3 regions of the Kitasatospora sp. NPDC001664 genome follow, and region 1 is predicted to be linked to each of the others. Evidence: predicted binding sites of a transcription regulator. Region 1 holds the regulator's gene; each other region holds the start of a gene.
What was found. Region 1 encodes HrcA, which represses chaperone genes, less so after heat shock. Its sites were predicted from a motif close to TTNGCACTCNGNNNNNCNGAGTGCNAA; they were not measured.
Positions count from the first base shown of each region.

Region 2: groES (co-chaperone GroES) is a predicted target of HrcA. The motif match lies at 3,428-3,454, and genes of this name have one in related genera.
Region 3: groL (chaperonin GroEL) is a predicted target of HrcA. The motif match lies at 2,299-2,325, and genes of this name have one in related genera.

Region 1 is NZ_JBSFGS010000004.1:273,204-278,419, reverse strand. It holds gene ACWCYY_RS08315 (DUF4440 domain-containing protein) at 1-385, shown strand, start outside; gene pspAB (PspA-associated protein PspAB) at 398-982, opposite strand; gene htpX (zinc metalloprotease HtpX) at 1,000-1,914, opposite strand; gene hrcA (heat-inducible transcriptional repressor HrcA) at 2,120-3,151, shown strand; gene dnaJ (molecular chaperone DnaJ) at 3,235-4,377, shown strand; gene ACWCYY_RS08290 (16S rRNA (uracil(1498)-N(3))-methyltransferase) at 4,408-5,157, shown strand.
Region 2 is NZ_JBSFGS010000015.1:8,192-13,407, forward strand. It holds gene rimI (ribosomal protein S18-alanine N-acetyltransferase) at 1-42, shown strand, start outside; gene tsaD (tRNA (adenosine(37)-N6)-threonylcarbamoyltransferase complex transferase subunit TsaD) at 35-1,114, shown strand; gene ACWCYY_RS21755 (polysaccharide deacetylase family protein) at 1,168-2,031, shown strand; gene ACWCYY_RS21760 (class I SAM-dependent methyltransferase) at 2,007-3,194, opposite strand; gene groES (co-chaperone GroES) at 3,598-3,903, shown strand; gene groL (chaperonin GroEL) at 4,000-5,216, shown strand, end outside.
Region 3 is NZ_JBSFGS010000014.1:142,842-148,057, reverse strand. It holds gene thrC (threonine synthase) at 1-1,106, shown strand, start outside; gene ACWCYY_RS21260 (ubiquitin-like small modifier protein 1) at 1,139-1,417, shown strand; gene ACWCYY_RS21255 (cold-shock protein) at 1,953-2,156, shown strand; gene groL (chaperonin GroEL) at 2,482-4,104, shown strand; gene ACWCYY_RS21245 (hypothetical protein) at 4,291-4,647, shown strand; gene ACWCYY_RS21240 (DUF4031 domain-containing protein) at 4,644-4,922, shown strand; gene ACWCYY_RS21235 (HD domain-containing protein) at 5,094-5,216, opposite strand, start outside.

The DNA of each region.
Region 1 (5,216 bases):
CGACGCCCTGACCGCCGAGTTCTTCGGCGCCTTCGACAACCGGGACGGCAAGCCCGCCGACGTCGGGCGGATCCGCCGGTTGATGGTGCCGGGCGGGGTGATCGTGGTGACCGGGCCGAGGTACACCGTCTACTCCGTCGAGGAGTTCGTCGCTCCCCGCGAGGAGTTGCTCGCGAACGGCCGCCTGACCGAGTTCCACGAGTGGGAGACCAGCGAGCGCACCGACATCGCCGGCGACATCGCCTGTCGCTTCGGCGAGTATGCCAAGTCGGGCTTCCTCGACGGCGCCGTGTACGAGGGCACGGGCACCAAGACGATGCAGTTCGTCCGCACGCCCCGGGACGGTTGGAGGATCACCGCCTTCTCCTGGTACGACCGTCCCTGAGCCGACGCCCCGTCACAGCCCGGGCGCTCCCCAGACGGGGAACCAGCGGTTGAGCTCCGGCTCCACCTTGAGGTCGTCGGCGAGCAGCGCCTTCACCTGGAGCTCCAGTGCGTTGTCGCGCCGTTCGACGCCGCCCGCCAGCGGGGCGAAGGGGTAGAAGGTGCCGCGCTTGTAGAGGTAGACCAGCCCGAGCGGCCGGTCGGCGCCGTCGCGGAACGAGACGATGGAGCACAGCAGTTGGGGCCCGAAGCCGTTGGCCTCCAGCTCGCCGTTGACCGCGTGCAGGTCGTTGACCAGTTCGGGGAGCTCCTCGGGGGCGTGCCGGGCCAGCAGCCAGGAGTAGCCGTAGGAGTCCCGGGAGGCCTCGACCGGGGTGCCGCCGCGGCCGGTGTCGGCGTCGAGCAGGGCGGTGACCTGGCGGGTCACCTCACCGAAGGCGCCGCCTTCGACGGCGGCGAAGCAGACCGAGCCGAGGCCGGTCGGGCGGAAGCCGGCGCCCGCCTCCAGGGTGAGGGCGGCGGAGGGGACGGCGAACAGCTGGTCCAGGTCCGGGCGGACGGGCTTGCTGCGGCCGAAGAGCGAGTCGAGGAATCCCATGGCGCGTGCGGCTCCCCTCAGCGGCCGAGTTCGGCGGAGATCCGCCCGAGCTGGTCGAGCCGCTGCTCCAGCGACGGGTGGGTGGACATCAGCTGACTCGCCGTCTCCCGGGCGCTCAGCGCGGGTGCGAAGTAGAAGGCGTTGTACGGCTGCGCCCGGCGCAGGTCCTCGGTGGGGATGGCCGAGATCTGGCCGGTGACCTTGGTGAGGGCGGAGGCCAGTGCGCTGGGGCGGCCGGTGAGCTGGGCGGCGGCGCGGTCGGCGGCCAGCTCGCGGTAGCGGGAGAGCAGGCGGGTGAGCAGGAAGCTGGCCGCGTAGACCACCATGCTGACCAGCGGGACCAGGATCATCGCGACGGCCGCATTGCTGTCCCGGCTGCCGCGTCCGTTCAGGAAGCCGCCGTAGAGGGCGATCCGGGTGATCACCCCGGCCAGCACGCCGAGGAAGCCGGCGATGGTCATCACCGCGACGTCCCGGTGGGCGACGTGCGAGAGCTCGTGGGCGAGCACGCCCTCCAGCTCCTCGGGCTCCAGCCGCCGCAGCAGGCCGGTGGTGACGCAGACCACCGCGTTCTGCGGGTTGCGGCCGGTGGCGAAGGCGTTGGGCATGTCGGTGTCGGTGACCGCCACCCGGGGCTTGGGCATGTCGGCCAGGGCGCAGAGCCGGTCCACCGTGCCGTGGAGCTGCGGGTACTCCTCGGGGGTGACCTCGCGGGCGCCCATGGCGCGCTGGGTGATCCGGTCGCTGAACCAGAACTGCGCCACGAAGAGCCCGCCGGAGATCAGCACCACCAGCGGCCAGGCCCCGCGGAGCAGCACGATCAGCACCCCGGTGAAGCCCACGTACAGCAGCCCGATGACGAACATGGTGGTGACCATCCGGCCCGTCAGACCTCGGTCCGGGGCGAAGCGGGTGCGCCGTCCTGATGACATGTCTGCTCCTTGTATCCCGGTATGTCCGCTTTCGATGCTGCCACTACCGGACCGCCCCCGGGGCGAGGCCCAACTGACGGAGCAACGAGGATCACCTGAGCGCCCCGTTCCTGCCGTCACCCATGGGCCTTACACTGGCTGGTACTGCCCTGGCACTCTGCCCGTCTGAGTGCCAGCGGGCCTGGCCGAGAGGGAGGTGGGTGCCATGTACGGCGAGCGGCCGTTGGACGACCGCAAGCTCGCGGTGCTGCGCGCCATCGTCCAGGACTACGTCGGGACGGAGGAGCCGGTCGGCTCCAAGGCCCTGGTCGAGCGGCACAACCTCGGCGTCTCCCCGGCCACCGTGCGCAACGACATGGCGGCCCTGGAGGAGGACGGCTACATCCACCAGCCGCACACCAGTGCGGGCCGGATCCCCACCGACAAGGGGTACCGGCTGTTCGTGGACCGGCTGGCCGAGGTCAAGCCGATGAGCTCCCCGGAGCGCCGGGCCATCCGGCACTTCCTGGACGGCGCGGTGGACCTGGACGACACGGTGGCCCGCACGGTCCGGCTGCTGGCGCAGCTGACCAGGCAGGTCGCGGTGGTCCAGTACCCCTCGCTGAGCCGTTCGACGGTCCGTCACGTCGAGCTGGTGGCACTGGCCCCGGCCAAGGTGATGCTGGTCCTGATCACCAACACCGGCCGGGTCGAGCAGCGGATGGTGGACTGCCCGGGCGCGGTCGGCGAGACGGTCCTGGCGGACCTGCGCTCCCGGCTCAACGCCCAGGCGGTGGGCCGGCCGCTGCCGGAGGTCCCGGGCCTGCTGGAGGACCTCCCGTCCACCTTCGAGCCCGCCGACCGGCCGACGGTCTCCACCGTGCTGGCCACCCTGTTCGAGACCCTGGCGGAGCAGAACGAGGAGCGGATCATGCTGGCCGGCACGGCCAACCTGACCCGCTTCGGCCACGACTTCCCGCTCACCATCCAGCCGGTGCTGGAGGCCCTGGAGGAGCAGGTCGTCCTGCTCCGTCTCCTGGGTGAGACGGCGGACGCGGGGATGACGGTCCGGATCGGCCACGAGAACGCCTACGAGGGCCTCAATTCCACCTCGGTGGTCTCGGTCGGTTACGGTTCGGGCGATCAGAGTGTCGCGAAGCTGGGCGTGATCGGACCGACCCGGATGGACTACCCGGGCACAATGGGGGCGGTGCGAGCAATAGCGCAATACGTGGGCCAGATCCTGGCCGAGTCGTAGGCGAGTCGTAGGAACAGCTCGAAGATCAGCACTGTTCAGGACCAGTCGCAGCACTTCTAGAGGCGGAACAAGCGGAGCATTTGGTGGCCACGGACTACTACGCGGTACTCGGCGTCCGACGGGATGCGGGGCAGGACGAGATCAAGAAGGCGTTCCGGCGCCTCGCCCGCGAACTGCACCCGGACGTCAACCCGGACCCCAAGACGCAGGAGCGGTTCAAGGAGATCAACGCCGCCTACGAGGTGCTCTCCGACCCGGCCAAGCGCCAGGTCTACGACCTCGGCGGCGACCCGCTCTCGCCCAACGGCGGTGGCGGGGCCGGCGGCTTCGGCGCGGGCGCGGCGGGCTTCGGCTTCTCCGACATCATGGACGCGTTCTTCGGTGCGGCCTCGGGCCAGCGCGGCCCGCGCTCGCGCACCCGGCGCGGCCAGGACGCGATGATCCGCCTGGAGATCACCCTGGAGGAGGCCGCCTTCGGCACCACCAAGGAGCTCCAGGTCGACACCGCCGTCACCTGCACCACCTGCAACGGCGAGGGCGCGGCCCCCGGCACCTCGGCGCAGACCTGTGACATGTGCCGCGGCAAGGGCGAGGTCTCCCAGGTCACCCGGTCCTTCCTGGGTCAGGTCATGACCTCCCGCCCCTGCCCGCAGTGTCAGGGCTTCGGCACCGTCGTGCCGACCCCGTGCCCGGAGTGCGCCGGCGACGGCCGGGTCCGCGCCCGCCGCACCCTGACGGTCAAGATCCCGGCCGGTGTGGACAACGGCACCCGGATCCAGCTGGCCGGCGAGGGCGAGGTCGGCCCCGGCGGCGGCCCCGCCGGTGACCTCTACGTCGAGATCGCCGAGACCAGCCACGCGGTCTTCCAGCGGCGCGGGGACGACCTGCACTGCACCGTCACCATCCCGATGACGGCGGCCGCGCTCGGCACCCAGGTGCCGCTGCAGACCCTGGACGGGCTGGAGGAGGTCGACATCCGGCCCGGCACCCAGTCCGGCCAGTCGATCCCGCTGCACGGACGGGGCATCACCCACCTGCGCGGCGGCGGGCGGGGCGACTTGATAGTGCACGTCGAGGTGCAGACTCCGACCAAGCTCGACCCGGAGCAGGAGGAACTGCTCCGGCGGATCGCCGTGCTCCGCGGCGAGGAGCGGCCCTCGGGTCAGTTCGCACCGGGGCAGCAGGGCCTGTTCTCCCGCCTGAAGGACGCGTTCAACGGTCGCTGAGACGGCGATCCGATCGAGGAGTAGCACCGCATGACCGCCCCCGTGTTCGTCGTGGAGTCCGCACTGCTCGCCGGGGCCGCCCCCGGCTCGGTGGTGCGGCTGGACGGGCCCGAGGGGCGGCACGCGGCGGCCGTCAAGCGGCTGGAGCCCGGCGAGGCCGTCACCCTGGCGGACGGGCTCGGGCTCGGCGTCGAGGGTGCGGTGCGCGCCGTGCACGGCAAGGACGCGCTGGACGTCGAGGTGCTGGCGGTCCGTCAGGAGGCGGAGCCGGCGCCCCGGATCGTGGTGGTCCAGGCCCTGCCCAAGGGCGACCGGGGCGAGCTCGCGGTCGAGACCATGACCGAGGTCGGCGTGGACGTGGTGATCCCCTGGGCAGCCTCCCGCTGCATCACCCAGTGGAAGGGCGACCGGGGCGCCAAGGCGCTGGCCAAGTGGCGCTCCACCGCCCGGGAGGCCGGCAAGCAGTCCCGCCGCCTGCGCTTCCCCGAGGTCCGCGACCTCATGACCACCCGTCAGCTGGCCCCGCTGCTCGCCGCCGCCTCCTTCGCCGCCGTCCTGCACGAGGAGGGCTCCGAGCCGCTGGCCACCGCCGCCCTCCCGGCCGAGGGGGACCTGGTGCTGGTGGTCGGCCCCGAGGGCGGGGTCTCCCCGGACGAGCTGGCCGCCTTCGCCGAGGCGGGCGCGAAGCCGCACCGCCTGGGCCCCTCGGTGCTGCGCACCTCGACCGCGGGCGTGGCCGCCGGCGCCCTGCTGCTCGGCCGCACCGGCCGCTGGGCCTGAGCCGCCCGCCCCGGGCCACCCGCCCCGGGCCGCCCATCCCGGGCCGCCGGACCCCGACC
Region 2 (5,216 bases), on a different contig from region 1:
GACCCGCGCCTCGACAACCCGAAAGAGCGGCAGCATGGCTGACGAACCGTTGGTCCTCGGCATCGAGACCTCCTGCGACGAGACCGGCGTCGGCATCGTCCGGGGCACCACCCTGCTGGCCGACGCGGTCGCCTCCAGCGTCAACGACCACGCCCGCTTCGGCGGCGTGGTGCCGGAGATCGCCAGCCGGGCGCACCTGGAGGCGATGGTCCCGACCATCCAGCGCGCGCTGGACACCGCCGGGATCAAGGGCACCGACCTGGACGGCATCGCCGTCACCGCCGGGCCCGGCCTGGCCGGTGCGCTGCTGGTCGGCGTCTCCGCGGCGAAGGCCTTCGCCTGGGCGTTGGACAAGCCGCTGTACGGGGTGAACCACCTGGCCTCGCACATCTGCGTGGACCAGCTGGAGCACGGCCGGCTGCCGCAGCCCACCATGGCGCTGCTGGTCTCCGGCGGGCACTCCTCGCTGCTGCTCAGCGAGGACATCACCACCGACGTCCGCCCGCTGGGCGCGACCATCGACGACGCGGCCGGCGAGGCCTTCGACAAGGTGGCCCGGGTGCTCGGCCTGGGCTTCCCCGGCGGCCCGGTGGTGGACCGGATGGCCCGCGAGGGGGACCCGAAGGCGATCAACTTCCCGCGCGGGCTGAGCGGCCCGAAGGACCCGGAGTTCGACTTCTCCTTCTCCGGCCTGAAGACCGCGGTGGCCCGCTGGGTGGAGGCCAAGCGCCGGGCCGGCGAGGAGGTGCCGGTGGCCGACGTGGCCGCGTCCTTCCAGGAGGCGGTCACCGACGTGCTGACCCGCAAGGCCGTCAAGGCCTGCAAGGCCCAGGGCGTCGACCACCTGATGATCGGCGGCGGCGTGGCGGCCAACTCGCGGCTGCGCGAGATGGCCCAGCAGCGCTGCGACAAGGCCGGCATCGTGCTCCGGGTGCCCCGCCCGGGCCTGTGCACCGACAACGGCGCGATGGTCGCGGCGCTCGGCGCCGAGATGGTCTGGCGCAACCGCGCCCCCTCGGCCCTCGAACTCTCCGCGGACTCCTCGCTGCCCGTGACCGAGGTCTCCGTCCCGCACACCGATCTGCACGCGGCGGCGCACGAAGCGCTGCGCTGACCCCGGTAGTGTTCCTGGGAGTTCGCTGGGAGCGCACGACGACGGGGAGCACGGTGAAGAGGACGTACGGGGTGGCGGCGCTGACCCTGCTGCTGGTGGCCGGCTGCGGGAGCGGGACGACGGCGCCGTCCAGCCCCGCGCCGCCCGCTCCCAGCAGTGCCCGGCCGCAGGTGAAGGAGAGTCAGCCGGCCGCGGGCGGCAGCCCGGTGGCCTCTGCGGACGCCTGGGCCAAGTGGGGGATCAAGCCGCTGCCCGCCGCCCCGCCGGCCCCGGCCGACAAGCCGGTGAAGCTGACCGCGAGCGGCCCGGTGCCGGTCTTCTCCGAGGTGCCGACCAAGGACAAGGTCGTCTTCGTGACGATCGACGACGGGGCCGAGAAGGACCCGAAGTTCGTCGAGATGATCCGGGACCTCAAGGTGCCCATCTCGATGTTCCTGACCAAGAACATCGTCAAGGACGACTACGGCTACTTCAAGCCGCTCCAGGAGCTGGGCAACCAGATCCACAACCACACCACGGACCACGCCCAGCTGAGCAAGGTCTCGCCGGAGAAGCAGAAGTCCGAGGTCTGCGACGCCCAGGCCGCGCTCACCCAGCAGTACGGCAAGGCCCCGCTGCTGTTCCGCCCGCCGTACGGGGACGGCGCGCACACCCCGCAGCTCAACTCCTCGGTGCAGCAGTGCGGGCCGCGCGCCGTCGTGCTCTGGCGCGAGTCGATGCAGATCCACGACATGCAGTACCAGGCCGCCGACAAGAAGCTGAAGCCCGGCGACATCGTGCTGGCGCACTTCCGCGGCCCGAAGGACCTCAAGGGCGAGACGATGACCGAGATGTTCGCCGAGATGCTGCGCCGGATCCAGGAGCAGGGCTTCGCGGTGGCCCGGCTGGAGGACTACATCGCGGCCCCGGCGGGCTGACCGAGCATCATGAGCGGGCCGTGGTCGGTCCGGGCGAGGATGACCGTCAGCTCGTTCGGGCCGCTGGGCCTGAGCTGCTTGCGGAGCTCCTCGGGGGTGACGGAGACGCCGCGCTTCTTGATGACCACGGTGCCGACCCGGCGCTCCTTCAGCAGGGCCTTGAGCTTCTTGACGTTGTAGGGCAGCACGTCGGTGAGCTCGTACGCGTGGGCGTAGGGGGTGCGGACCAGCCGGTCGGAGGTGACGTACGCGATCCTGGGGTCGATCAGCCGGCCCCCGACCTGCTCGGCGACCTCGGCCACCTGGTGGGCGCGGATCACCGCGCCGTCCGGCTCGTAGAGGTAGCGGCCGACCGGACCCGCCTCCGGGTCCGGGAGGTGACCGCCCGTCAGCGAGTGCGGTCCGGGGAGGAGGGTGGCCCGGTGCGGGGCGGTGGCGCCGGTGCCGAACCAGAGGACGGCCTCCTTGACCTCGCCGTGGTCCGAGACCCACTCCGCCTCGGCGCCCTCCGGCACCAGCTCGTGCGGGATGCCCGGGGCCACCTTGAGGGCCCCGTACGGGGTGCGGCGGGCCGCCTCGACCGCCCAGGACAGCGGCGGCGAGTACGCCTCCGGGTCGAACACCCGGCCCCGGGCGGTCCGGCGGGCCGGATCGGTGAAGACCGCGTCGTAGCCGGCGACGTCCACCTCGGTGACGTCGGCCTCGCGGACCTTGACGAGGTCGGTGAGGCCGAGGGCGGCGGCGTTGGCGGTGGCGACGGCGCAGGTCAGCGGGTCGCGGTCGACGGCGAGCACGTGCACCCCGGCCCGGGCGAGGGCGATCGCGTCGCCGCCGATCCCGCAGCAGAGGTCCGCGAGGCGGCGCACGCCGAGGGCCGCGAAGCGGCCGGCGCGCCACTCGGCGACGCTGCGGCGGGTGGCCTGTTCGACTCCGTTGGGGGTGAAGTACATGGCGTCGGCGTCGGTGCCGAACTTCGCGCGGGCGCGCTGGCGCAGGTGCGCCTGGCCGATCGCGGCGGTCACCAGCTCGGCCGGGTGCTCCTTGCGCAGCCGGGTGGCCAGCGCCAGCTCCTCGCCGGGCTTGAACTCCCGCAACTCGGCGAGCAGGGCCTGGCCCTGATCGGTCAACAGGGCCTTGAACGCGTCGATCTCCACGGGGGCCATTCTCGCCGCTCCCGCGGGGTGGGCACGCCTGCGGCGGCGGGGGAAGTGGTCACACCAGGGGCGCGGGGAACTGCGCGAAGCGGAGGATGCGCGCCGGTGGCCGGGTGCGGGCGCTCACTTGCAGGTGGTTGTCCGTACCCGGCGATCGGGTGGGTGCCTTCCGCTTCGCGCAGTTCCCCGCGCCCCTGACGGCCCTCCGGGCCGCCGAGGGACGCGGGCCGCCACGCGCGGCGTTGGCACTCTGGTTGACTGAGTGCTAACCGCAGCCTATGGTCGTTCCTGGCACTCCCCACCGGGTGAGTGCTAACGCGATGGAGCGTGTCCGACCCCCGCGACGGCGGGCGCGTGCACATCGCCACCTACCTGTAGAACAACCCCGTAATCTCCGAAGGGGAGCTCGGACGTGACCGCCAGCAGCAAGGTTGCCATCAAGCCGCTCGAGGACCGCATCGTGGTCCAGCCGCTCGACGCCGAGACCACCACGGCCTCCGGCCTGGTTATCCCGGACACCGCCAAGGAGAAGCCCCAGGAGGGCGTCGTCCTGGCCGTCGGCCCGGGTCGCTTCGAGGATGGCCAGCGTCTTCCGCTCGATGTCGCGGTCGGCGACATCGTTCTGTACTCCAAGTACGGCGGCACCGAGGTGAAGTACCAGGGCGAGGAGTACCTCGTCCTCTCGGCCCGCGACGTTCTCGCCATCATCGAGAAGTAAGTCGTTCCAGCCCGCCCCGGTCACGTGTCGTCAGACAGCGGCCGGGGCGCGGTTGTTGGCTCCCGCAGTCAGTAGATCCCCAGAGGAAACGGAACCATGGCGAAGATCCTGCAGTTCGACGAGGACGCCCGCCGCTCGCTCGAGCGCGGTGTCAACAAGCTGGCCGACACGGTGAAGGTGACCATCGGCCCCAAGGGCCGCAACGTCGTCATCGACAAGAAGTTCGGCGCGCCGACCATCACCAACGACGGCGTCACCATCGCCCGTGAGGTCGAGCTGGACGACCCGTACGAGAACCTCGGCGCCCAGCTGGTCAAGGAGGTGGCCACCAAGACCAACGACGTCGCGGGTGACGGCACCACCACCGCCACCGTGCTGGCCCAGGCCCTGGTCAACGAGGGTCTGCGCAACGTCGCCGCCGGCGCCGGCCCGGCCGCCCTGAAGAAGGGCATCGACAAGGCCGTCGCCGCCGTCTCCGAGCACCTGCTCTCCATCGCCCGCGAGATCGAGGGCAAGGAGGACGTGGCCGCCGTCGCGTCCCTGTCCGCCCAGGACCAGCAGGTCGGCGACCTGATCGCCGAGGCGATCGACAAGGTCGGCAAGGACGGCGTCATCACCGTCGAGGAGTCGAACACCTTCGGCGTGGAGCTGGACTTCACCGAGGGCATGCAGTTCGACAAGGGCTACCTGTCGCCGTACTTCGTCACCGACGCGGAGCGTCAGGAGGCGGTCCTCGAGGACCCGTACATCCTGATCAACCAGGGCAAGATCTCCTCCATCCAGGAGCTGCTCCCGCTGCTGGAGAAGATCCTGCAGGGCGGTGCCTCCAAGCCGCTGCTGATCATCGCCGAGGACGTGGACGGCGAGGCGCTCTCCACCCTGGTCGTCAACAAGATCCGCGGCACCTTCAACGCCGTCGCGGTGAAGGCCCCCGGCTTCGGCGACCGCCGCAAGGCGATCCTCGGCGACCTGGCCACCCTGACCGGTGCCACCGTCATCTCCGAGGAGGTCGGCCTCAAGCTCGACCAGGCCGGTCTGGACGTGCTGGGCACCGCCCGCCGCGTCACCATCACCAAGGACGACACCACGGTCGTCGACGGCGCCGGTGACTCGGACGCCGTCGCGGGCCGCGTCGCCCAGATCAAGGCCGAGATCGCCAACACCGACTCGGACTGGGACCGCGAGAAGCTGCAGGAGCGCCTGGCCAAGCTGGCCGGCGGCGTCTGCGTGATCAAGGTCGGCGCCGCCACCGAGGTCGAGCTCAAGGAGCGCAAGCACCGTCTGGAGGACGCCATCTCCGCGACCCGCGCCGC
Region 3 (5,216 bases), on a different contig from region 1:
AGCGGATCGAGGCCGGCCCGGCCTCCATCTGGCGCTACGCCCCGCTGCTGCCCGTCCCGGCCGACGTGGCCTCCAAGCCCAACCTCAACCCGGGCTGGACCCCGCTGGTGAAGGCCGACAACCTCGGCCGCGAGCTCGGCTTCACCGCCCAGCTGCACGTCAAGGACGACTCGGGCAACCCGACCCACTCCTTCAAGGACCGCGTGGTGGCCTGCGCCATCGAGGCGGCGCGCGCGTTCAACTTCACCACCCTGTCCTGCTCCTCCACCGGCAACCTGGCCGGTGCGGTGGGCGCGGCGGCGGCCCGGGCCGGCTTCAAGTCCTGCGTGTTCATCCCGCACGACCTGGAGCAGGGCAAGGTCGTGATGGCCGGTGTCTACGGCGGCGAGCTGGTCGGCATCGAGGGCAACTACGACGACGTGAACCGCTTCTGCTCCGAGCTGATCGGCGACCCGGCCGGCGAGGGCTGGGGCTTCGTCAACGTCAACCTCCGCCCGTACTACGGCGAGGGCTCCAAGACCCTGGCGTACGAGATCTGCGAGCAGCTCGGCTGGCGCCTGCCGGAGCAGATCGTCATCCCGATCGCCTCGGGCTCCCAGCTCACCAAGATCGACAAGGGTCTGCAGGAGCTGATCAAGCTCGGCCTGGTCGAGGACCGGCCCTACAAGATCTTCGGCGCCCAGGCCGAGGGCTGCTCCCCGGTCTCCGCCGCCTTCAAGGCCGGCCGCGACGTGATCAAGCCGGTCAAGCCCGACACCATCGCCAAGTCGCTGGCGATCGGCAACCCGGCCGACGGCCCGTACGTGCTGGACATCGCCCGCCGCACCGGCGGTGCGGTGGAGGACGTCACCGACGCCGAGGTGGTCGAGGCCATCAAGCTGCTGGCCCGCACCGAGGGCATCTTCGCCGAGACCGCGGGCGGCGTGACCATCGGCGTGCTGAAGAAGCTGGTGGAGACCGGGCAGCTCGACCCGGCCAAGGAGACCGTGGCGATCAACACCGGTGACGGCCTGAAGACCCTGGACGCCGTCTCCGACGCCGGTCTGACCGCCACCATCCGCCCGACCCTGGAGTCCTTCCGCGCGGCCGGCCTGGCCTCCGCCTGATCCCCCCTCAGCACCGGTTTAGGAGTACCCCCATGAGCGCCACCGTCCGCATCCCGACCATCCTGCGCACCTACACCGGCGGCGCCGCCGAGGTGGCCGCCGAGGGCGCCACCCTGGCCGCCGTGATCGCCGACCTGGACGCCAACCACCCCGGCATCGCCGCCCGGGTGCTGGACGACGCCGGCAAGCTGCGCCGCTTCGTGAACGTCTACGTGAACGACGACGACGTGCGCTTCGCCGAGGGCCTGGAGACCGAGATCAAGGACGGCACCAGCATCTCGATCATTCCGGCCGTGGCCGGGGGCTGCTGAACCGGCTGCTCCGCAGTACGGCGCAATCGACGGGCCGTCACCGCGACCGGAACGAATGATTCCGGTTATTCGGTGGCGGCCCGCCGCATGTCGCGGTGAATTTCCGTCAGGTGCCAGGGGGTAGAGTGCGGAGTCGGATCGGAGGTTTCGAATCCCGTCCGGCGGTACGGCTGAGTCGTGCACGCAGGGCCCGTCCGTCGGTTGAGACGTCGGGCGCCCGCGGTGGGACGGGAAGTGTCAGGCCAGCGTCAGGAATCTGACAGCGTCTCCTCCCGATTGGTCCGCTATGCCCGGAGCGAATTGCCGCTCCCTGAGGCTTTCCTCCCGTCACATCCCTTTCGTCACACGGTGAATTCGGCGAAGTTGACCCTGTTGCAGAGGGCGTCTGTCCGGATACATTCAGCGGCGGTCGGCGCGTTCAAGCAATGACCGCGGCTACGCCCAGGGGGGGTTCCCTCGGGCGTGTGCCGGTACAGACCTGGGTCCGCATCCTGTGGACCCGCGAAGGGCCAGCACAGCACAAGGGGAGTTCGGAATGGCTCAGGGCACCGTCAAGTGGTTCAACGCGGAGAAGGGCTACGGCTTCATCGCGGTCGACGGTGGTGCGGACGTGTTCGTCCACTACAGCGCGATCCAGATGGACGGCTACCGCACCCTCGAGGAGGGCCAGCGGGTCGAGTTCGAGATCTCCCAGGGGCAGAAGGGCCCGCAGGCGGACATGGTCCGCGCGGCGGTCTGACCTTCCGCACCTGCGGACCTCGGCTCGGCTTCGGGCTGGCAGTCTCCACGCTTCGCCGGCAGGCCCGTACGACACCACGTCGTACGGGCCTGTCGTCGTGTGCGCGCGGGGCGGCGGCGCGGGTGCCCGTATCACGATTGGGCTTGCACTCGATACCCGAGAGTGCTAATCATTGGCGTTAGCACTCACAGCATGAGAGTGACAACGGACCGGGTCGGTGAGGCCCCCGGGAGCGGTAGGGGACAAGACCCCCGCACACCAGGGCCGTCCGTCGCGGGCGCCCTCCGGTCCGGCGCAGTCGACGTGTCCTGGAGGACCACTTCCGATGGCCAAGATCATCGCTTTTGACGAGGAAGCTCGCCGCGGACTCGAGCGCGGCATGAACCAGCTTGCCGACGCCGTCAAGGTGACGCTGGGCCCCAAGGGCCGCAACGTCGTCCTTGAGAAGAAGTGGGGCGCCCCCACGATCACCAACGACGGCGTCTCCATCGCCAAGGAGATCGAGCTCGAGGACCCGTACGAGAAGATCGGCGCGGAGCTCGTCAAGGAGGTCGCCAAGAAGACCGACGACGTCGCGGGTGACGGCACCACCACCGCCACCGTGCTCGCCCAGGCGCTCGTCCGCGAGGGTCTGCGCAACGTCGCCGCCGGCGCCAACCCGATGGCCCTGAAGCGCGGCATCGAGAAGGCCGTCCAGGCCGTCTCCGACCAGCTGCTGGCCCAGGCCAAGGACGTGGAGACCAAGGAGCAGATCGCCTCCACCGCCTCCATCTCCGCCGCCGACACCCAGATCGGCGAGCTCATCGCCGAGGCGATGGACAAGGTCGGCAAGGAAGGCGTCATCACCGTCGAGGAGAGCAACACCTTCGGTCTGGAGCTCGAGCTCACCGAGGGCATGCGCTTCGACAAGGGCTACATCTCCGCCTACTTCGCCACCGACCTGGAGCGGATGGAGTCCTCCTTCGAGGACCCGTACATCCTGATCGCCAACTCCAAGATCGGCTCGGTCAAGGACCTGCTCCCGCTGCTGGAGAAGGTCATGCAGAGCGGCAAGCCGCTCGTCATCATCGCCGAGGACGTCGAGGGCGAGGCCCTGTCGACCCTGGTCGTGAACAAGATCCGTGGCACCTTCAAGTCCGTCGCCGTCAAGGCCCCGGGCTTCGGTGACCGCCGCAAGGCCATGCTCGGCGACATCGCCATCCTCACCGGTGGCACCGTCATCTCCGAGGAGGTCGGCCTCAAGCTGGAGAACGCCGGTCTCGACCTGCTGGGCACCGCCCGCAAGGTGGTCATCACCAAGGACGAGACCACCATCGTCGACGGTGGCGGCGACAGCGACCAGGTCGCCGGCCGCGTGAACCAGATCCGCGCCGAGATCGAGAACTCCGACTCGGACTACGACCGCGAGAAGCTCCAGGAGCGCCTGGCCAAGCTCGCCGGTGGCGTCGCCGTCATCAAGGCCGGTGCCGCGACCGAGGTCGAGCTCAAGGAGCGCAAGCACCGCATCGAGGACGCCGTCCGCAACGCGAAGGCCGCCGTCGAGGAGGGCATCGTCGCCGGTGGTGGCGTCGCGCTGCTGCAGGCCGGTGTCGCCTTCGACAAGCTGGAGCTGACCGGCGACGAGGCCACCGGTGCCAACATCGTGCGCGTCGCGCTCGAGGCCCCGATCAAGCAGATCGCCACCAACGCCGGCCTCGAGGGTGGCGTCGTCGTGGAGAAGGTCCGCAACCTCGAGTCCGGTTGGGGCCTCAACGCCGCGACCAACGAGTACGTCGACCTGATCGCCGCCGGCATCATCGACCCGGCCAAGGTCACCCGCTCCGCCCTCCAGAACGCCGCCTCCATCGCGGCGCTCTTCCTCACCACCGAGGCCGTCATCGCCGACAAGCCGGAGAAGGCCGCCGCGGCCGCCGGCGGCGGCATGCCGGGCGGTGACATGGACTTCTGATCCTCCCGAGGATCGGCAAGCTCCGGAACGTCCGTCAGGGCGGTCTCCCCTCACCGGGGAGGCCGCCCTGCGGCGTTTCACCGACCCGGGGGACCGCGGTGGCGGCCGGACGGACCTGACGGAGAGCCGCCCGGTCACTCGCCCGGTCCGGTTCCTGCGGCGGGTGGGGGAGGGGACAATGGGGGGATGAGTTCCGATGGCATCGAGAGTGCGCTGCACGCGGCGCGGGCGTTGATCCTGGCCGATCTGACGGCGCGTGACGTGGCCGATCCGCAGGTGGTGTCGCTGGTGGAGGAGGTGCTCACCAAGCGGCGGTGGTGGGTGGAGCAGTGGCCGGACGGGGTGGAGTACCTGGCGGGGCTGGTGGCGCAGGACGTGCAGGACGCGCTGCTGGAGGGGTACGGACGGTGGCCGGTGTGCCGGTCGTGCGCGGCCGAGGGGGATCCGCACGCGCTGGGCGTGGAGCCGGAGTTGGGGCCGGAGCCGCACTGGGTGTGCGGCAAGGAGGGCGTGGCGGTGGCCCCGGTGGGGTCGCTGACGTGATCCTGGTCGACCCGCCCACCTGGCCGGGGCACGGGAAGTACTGGTCGCACCTGGTGAGCGACGTCTCGTACGCGGAGCTGCACGCCTTCGCGGAGCGGCTGGGCGCCCCCGCGAGGGGCTTCGAGCGGGACCACTACGACATCCCGGCGCACTGGTACGAGAAGGCGGTGGCCCTCGGCGCGGAGCCGGTCGGCAGCAAGGAGCTGGTCGCCCGCCTCAGCGCGGCGGGCCTGCGCCGCCGCAAGGCGGACGTCCGGGGCCCGCGCCCGGCCTGACGGCCCGTCGGACCGGCCTGCCGACGGCTCGGTCGGCGCGGCCGGCCCAGAGGTTCGCCGGACCTCTCCGGCGGCCCCGCCCCGTCCGACGGCCGGCGACGGCCCGCACCCCGGGGGCACCGGCTCTCGCCGGGTCCTGGTCCGCGCGGCCGGCGGCCGGCCGGCCCGGCGTCAGCCGCCGAGCAGCAGCAGTTCGCCCCCGAGGTTGCGGCGGGCGGCGGCGTCGTAGCGTTCGCGGGCCTCGGGGGTGCGGTAGAGCGCGGGCAGGTCGAGGAGTTGGCGCAGGATCGCCGC